3 regions of the Vibrio sp. Of14-4 genome follow, and region 2 is predicted to be linked to each of the others. Evidence: predicted binding sites of a transcription regulator. Region 2 holds the regulator's gene; each other region holds the start of a gene.

Region 1 (2,280 bases), on a different contig from region 2:
ATTGAATCATAAAAATCTCTTAGCACGAAGATGCGTGCAATGAAGTTCTCTTTGAGAACGGGATCATTTAAGCGTCCATCTTCTTCTACAGGCAACCAAGGCATTTGCTTCATTAATTCCTGAGTAAACAACCCCACACCGGTGTTTTCAGCCCCGCCTTTGCGATAAATCTTGACTCGCTCCATACCGCAAGTAGGCGATTTCGCGCATACAATATAGCCGCACAGGTCCTGAGTCTTGAGCTCAGCCACTTTTTGTTCAGAGTAATCGAGCATTTTGGCTGTGTGTTCATTCTCAGGATTTTTTGTCTCTACAAGTGCAACACGTTCGTCATTTGAAACCAAGCGAATAGTAGGTCGCGGAACAGGCATACCCATTCCTACCTCGGGGCAGACAGAGACGAATTCGAAATACGGCGCTAGTTCTTTGGTCACAAACTTACTGATCTTATGTCCGGAGTCGAAACGAACATTTTCTCCTAATACACATGAACTGATACCTACTTTGATTGTGTTTGTCATCTTCTGATTCCTCACCAAGGGTATACAAAAAAATATCTTGTATAAGAAATAGCACAGATTTATTTATTTGTACAAGATTTAACTTTGTATAAGTAGTTCGTAGTACGTAAATGCGGAGTATTTGGTTCAGATAAAATGCTGTCTTTTCTTGCAAAACGATTGCTTTAACTCTTTCAACACAAAAAGTTATCAATGCAATTAACAATAACAACAAGACTAACTTTTGTGATTTACATCTCATGGATAGGCCTCACATCTAGCTAGTATCTGGCTACCGATTTTTCTAAATCAACACAATTAGTGATCAGTAGTTAGAATCATTAATCATTCGGAGTATCAACTATGGCAACCCCACACATTAATGCCCAACCAGGTGATTTCGCACAAACTGTTTTGATGCCAGGCGATCCATTGCGTGCAAAATATATTGCAGATAATTTCCTTGAGGATGCAAAGCAAGTTTGTGATGTGCGCAACATGTTTGGTTATACGGGGTCATATAAAGGACAGCGTATTTCGGTTATGGCCCACGGTATGGGGATCCCATCATGCAGCATCTATGTACATGAACTTATTGCTGAGTATGGTGTGAAGAACATTATCCGTATTGGTAGCTGCGGCGCGGTAAGAGATGATGTCAATTTGATGGACATCGTCATTGGTATGGGTGCATCAACCGACTCCAAGGTAAACCGTATACGATTCAATGATCATGATTTTGCTGCCATTGCCGATTTTGGTCTGTTAGAAGAGGCGGTTAAACAAGCTAGAGCACAGAATGTGTCTGTCAAAGTTGGTAACGTCTTCACTTCTGATCTTTTTTATACTCCAGAGTCTGATATTTTTGAAAAAATGGAAAAACTTGGCATCTTGGGAGTTGATATGGAAGCGGCAGGCATTTATGGTGTAGCTGCCGACCACGGAGCAAAAGCACTCACTATTTTGACCGTCTCTGACCATATTACCCGTGGTGAAAAGCTCAGCTCAGAAGAGCGCCAAGATTCTTTCAACGACATGATGAAAGTCGCTCTGGAAACCGCCATCAATATTTAATTAACCATATTTTGCTACCAAGGGCTGCTTTGGTAGCCCTGATAATCCCGAGGGGGAGATAGTGAAATCTGGCAAACTGCCGAAGGAAGCGGAAGGGTTACAACTCAACTTTTGTAAAACATTGGCGTGTGAAAATTTTGGGCAAAGTGATGCGCATAGGTACATGGTGCAACATGCAAACCCGAAACGACCTACGATGGTTTGTCGGGTATGTGGCGCTTTCCCCCCCTTACTTAACAATCAAGAAGTCTTAAACGAGCTTCAGCGTTTAAGACTTCTTCATAGTGACGGCTTACCTGCCTGTCGGAATAGCCATTGCGAAAACTTTGGCCTTTCCGTACACACCAACAAACACGTGTACCATGCGTTTGGCTACAGTGGGGACCGCCAACGTTATCGCTGCAAACTATGCCAATCAACTTTTGTTGATAAATGGTCTGGCACTAATAATAAGCTGGTGTTCCAAGAGACTCTGTTAGGGCTGCTATTTACCGGATATTCAGTACGCGAAATATGCCGTAAGTTGGAGATTAACCCTAAGACTTTCTACGATCACCTAGATCATATTGCCAGTCGATGTCGACGTAAACTGGCAATGTTCGACGCGCGATGGGTCAATCATGCTACGCAATACGAACTGGCTTCTTCCTACCGACCATTGCAGCCCAAAAGTAATAATGGGGTACTTTGGTTTGTCACTGGGGAC
Region 2 (2,280 bases):
GCCCGCTTGTTCGAAGGTTTTTTTCACTAGAGGTGCTTTTTCAAAGAACTCAACAAATGAACCATCTTGGTATGAAGCTTCAAATGCTTTTTTTAGCGTAGCTGCTACCTCAGGATTCTTAGGGCTCACAAACAGCAGCATAGGAAAGCGGTAAATCAGCATCAGTTTGTCATCAACCACTAGGTTGGATAATTGACTGCGCTGGGCAACTTCGCTGTAGGGTTCGATAACGGCTCGTGGGAATAAATCGGTACGCTCGCTATCAACAATACGAAAGATATTATCAAAGCTGGGTACTTCTCTCACTTTAAATCCGCCGGACTTTAAGACCTTTACATCTGCCCAGCCTTGCCCCTGTATCATACCAAGCTTACGCAATTCCTCTATGCTGTTTATGCTGCCTAGTTTGGCTGCAGTGGTTTTATTGGTGATAAAAATACGATGGCCAAGGAGGCCTCGAAAAACTGGGTAGCGAATAGGAAGTAGCTCTTGCTCAAGGGTCTTATCGGCGCCTAGCCAATCTACCGTAATTTTGCCTTCTTTGAGCAGAGTGACTTTACGTGATTGTGAGTCAACAGGTGTTTTGTAAGGTTGGAGCAAAATGCCTTCGCCTGATTTATCCACAAGAAACTGAATGAGGTCGATAGCGTACTGGTCTAGCTCAGAACCTTCCCGTGGGATAGGGTGAATAATGGTCGTTTGGGCAATTGAGATTGATGAAAAAACTAGGCTGAAAGCCAATACCAGAGAAGAAAGTAGCTTTAAAATCATGAGTCCATCCTGCCTGAAAATTACGGTTGAAATTCAAACTAAGGTTAGGATAGAGCAAGCTAATTAACAAATAAGAAAAAAAGCCGAGTCCAATCATGAACTCGGCTTTATGTATAGAACAATGGTTATCGAGTGCCGTAGACGACGATCGTTTTACCATGTGCAGAAATTAGGTTTTGCTCTTCAAGCATCTTTAAGATGCGACCTACTGTTTCGCGTGAACAGCCAACTATCTGGCCAATCTCTTGACGTGTGATCTTGATTTGCATGCCGTCAGGGTGCGTCATGGCATCTGGTTGTTTGGCAAGATTCAGCAGTGTCTGAGCGATACGGCCAGTTACGTCAAGGAAAGCAAGATCTCCGACTTTTTGACTGGTTACCTGCAAACGACTTGCCATTTGAGCCGACAAGCGCATTAGGATATCAGGGTTGACTTGGATAAGCTGACGGAATTTCTTGAAAGAAATTTCTGCCACTTCACAAGGTGATTTTGCTCGAACCCACGCTGTGCGTTCTTGGTCTTCTTCGAACAAACCAAGCTCACCGATAAAGTCACCTTGGTTTAGGTACGACAGGATCATTTCCTTGCCTTCCTCGTCCTTAATAAGTACCGCAACTGAACCTTTAACTATGTAGTAAAGCGTTTCCGCTTTCTCACCAGCGTGTATCAGTGTGCTCTTAGATGGGTACTTATGAATATGACAGTGTGAAAGGAACCATTCTAATGTTGGATCAGTTTGAGGTTTACCTAGAACCATAATATCTCACTTCCTCTGCAGGGTACGCTTGCTTCTTTCCATGTTTTAGCTAAGCCTTGAATCAAGACTTATTAGGATAAGAGCACTTTTCAAATGCTGCAAGCCATCTTTGTTTCTGTTTCAAATAGTATCTTTTTTTTGAATTGATTTCTTGATTTTAATCGCCTTCACTTGGCTATTTTGTGTACAAAAATGTGCGCCTGATCACGCAATCAAAAGTAATCCTGTATACAAAGTAAGTCTTAACCAATTTTTCCCGTTTCTATCAACTGCTGAAGTATTGGCCTAACTATCAATTCGACTGCAAAACTCATCTTTCCACCGGGTACAACTATGGTGTTGTGACGTGACATAAATGAGCCATCTATCATTGCCAGTAGGTATGGGAAGTCGACATTTTTTATTCCCCGAAGGCGGATGACAACAAAACTCTCATCAAGGCTTGGGATACCTTTGGCGTTGAGTGGGTTTGATGTATCGACGGTAGGTACTCGCTGGAAGTTAATATGAGTACGAGAAAACTGTGGTGTGATGTAATTAAGATAATCATCCATTGAGCGAACAATCGAGTCCATCACGGCCTCTCGTGAATGTCCTCTGTCTCGGGTGTCACGCACGAATTTTTGAATCCATTCAAGGTTGACGATAGGCACCATGCCTATCAAAAAATCCACATGCTGCGCAACGTTAACTTCACCGTCGACAACGCCACCATGCAAGCCTTCATAAAACAGCACGTCAGAGCTTTCTG
Region 3 (2,280 bases), on a different contig from region 2:
GGCCTAAACCAAAATAAACCTGTGCAACTAAAACACGACATGTTGCCAAAAAAGGGATAAATACCCATAATAACAAAAGCTAACCTTCAATAACTTTCATTAATAATAAACCATCATAAAGGGCTTGTTTGATTAAAGCGGCGCCTGGCATTGTCGCTTGCTTGTAAAAACGAGATTCTACGACTTCTAGACCTTGCTGATAGACAGGCAGGCTTTGCTCCTTTATGCAGCTTTGAATCGCTGGGTATAAAATACTTTTCGCCTGATTGATTGCTCCGCCAATCAATATCTTCTCTGGATTAAACAAATTAATCACTATCGATATTGCAGTTCCCAGATAACGACCAAGTTTTTCTATCACCTCAACAGCTAAAGCGTCACCATTAGCGGCAGCTTCACAAATGTCTTCAATAGAAACTTCATCAATGCTTGAGAGTATCGATGTCTCACCTTTAGCAAGCCTCTCGGTTACCTCATCTCGAATTGCTTGAGAGCTCGCCACTGTCTCTAAACACCCTCGGTTACCACAATGACAAGGCTTACCATGGGGATCAATTTGAATGTGGCCCAGCTCGCCTATATTTCCATGACGCCCCAACAGAACACGGCCATCGAGAATAATACCCGCTCCGAGGCCATGATGAATCGAAATAAGTACAGAGTTATCATTATCCTGAGAATGACCAAATAGCTTTTCGGCCAGAGCCCAAGCACGAGTGTCATTGGCAATAAAAACTGGCAAGCCAGTGGCTTTAAATATTTCAGGACCCAGAGCCAAATTTTCAACATTATAGTGAGGCATTTGCATGACAATGCCTTTCTCTGAATTGACCAAGCCAGGTAAAGTTAAAGCTATGCTGGTTACGCGACCAAGTTGCTCAGAGTAACTCTGAAAAAACTCATCAATTTCATGCAATAACCGAGCTAAAACATCCTCTTGGTCAATCTCATGAATATCAATCTTAGTATCAATGAGCACCTCACCACCAAGCTCGTGCAAAGCGATTGTGAGATAACCACGACCAAGGCGCATAGAAAGAAATTGCCAATCCTTGTTATTGACCTGCAGACCAACAGCTGGTCGGCCTCGACTGATCGCTTCTTGAACCGTTGTTTCATGAATCAAGTGCGCTTCAATCAATTCACGAGTGATTTTGGTAATACTGGCAGGGGCTAGCTCACTCTCTTTGGACAAATCAATTCGGGAAATAGGACCTTTTTGATCGATAAGTTTATATACACGGCCAGCATTGACCTGCTTAATGTGGTCAATATGACCTGGTTGAGCCATGTACATAGGATGCTCCGAATATCAACAACATCGCGATTTTTTTACTTTGCGAAGTAATTGTGAAGGACTTTACTAAATTGCCGTGACAGCCATCACGTATAAAGATGATTGTTTGAGCGTTTCATCAAATTGCTAAACAAATCCAACATTTGACACTATATTTTTTTGCATTAATAAATATGTGCACACTTAATTATCTATATCTCCCACAATTCAGTATTTTGCATATACTCAAATAAGGCTTGCGTCGAAAAGCCACTTCACTCTCATTGTGATCAAGGATGATGCCATGACCTGCATTCAAAGAAGAACGAAAATAGTCACTACACTAGGTCCTTCAACGGACAAAGAAGGCATGTTAGAAGAAATCATAAAAGCTGGTGCGAATGTCGTTAGAATAAACTTTTCTCATGGCTCAGCTGAGGAGCATGTCGAAAGAGCAACACAAATACGTAGTATTGCCGCAAAATATGGTACTCATGTAGCAATATTGGGTGACCTACAAGGCCCAAAAATACGTGTTTCTACCTTTAAGGACAACAAGGTCCATCTTTCTGTTGGCGACACTTTTGTACTTGATAGTGACTTACCGCAAGGCCAAGGGAATCAAAACGCAGTAGGACTAGATTACAAAGAGCTTCCAAGAGATGTATCTGCGGGTGATATCTTGCTACTCGATGATGGTCGTGTACAACTGGAGGTTACCAAAGTATCGGGCAACCAAGTGATTACGGAGGTCATTGTCGGCGGACCATTATCAAATAATAAGGGTATTAACAAAAAAGGGGGGGGTCTATCGGCTGATGCATTAACAGAAAAAGACAAAAATGACATTATAACTGCCGCTAAGATCAAAGTGGACTTTTTGGCCATTTCCTTCCCAAGAAATGGCGAGGACATGAAATATGCTCGGCTTCTTGCACTTGATGCGGGCCTTGAAGCAAAACTTGTCGCCAAAGTAGAGCGAGCAGAGACCGTAGAAAGCGAAG

Evidence for each region. The regulator CRP, encoded in region 2, controls carbon source genes, mostly activating them, when cyclic AMP is high. The targets are predictions, from matches to a motif close to TGTGANNNNNNTCACA.
Region 1: the regulator CRP is predicted to act here: its motif matches at 746-761, upstream of deoD (purine-nucleoside phosphorylase).
Region 3: the regulator CRP is predicted to act here: its motif matches at 1,373-1,388, upstream of MHN79_RS07935 (ROK family protein).

What each region holds. Positions count from the first base shown of each region.
Region 1 is NZ_JAKRGI010000018.1:54,202-56,481, reverse strand. Features, by position in the region: gene MHN79_RS16330 (DUF523 and DUF1722 domain-containing protein) at 1-521, opposite strand, end outside; gene deoD (purine-nucleoside phosphorylase) at 864-1,574, shown strand; gene MHN79_RS16320 (lactate dehydrogenase) at 1,636-2,280, shown strand, end outside.
Region 2 is NZ_JAKRGI010000014.1:57,987-60,266, reverse strand. Features, by position in the region: gene MHN79_RS14355 (amino acid ABC transporter substrate-binding protein) at 1-771, opposite strand, end outside; gene crp (cAMP-activated global transcriptional regulator CRP) at 897-1,529, opposite strand; gene MHN79_RS14345 (phosphoribulokinase) at 1,772-2,280, opposite strand, start outside.
Region 3 is NZ_JAKRGI010000006.1:60,196-62,475, forward strand. Features, by position in the region: gene MHN79_RS07935 (ROK family protein) at 80-1,297, opposite strand; gene pyk (pyruvate kinase) at 1,581-2,280, shown strand, end outside.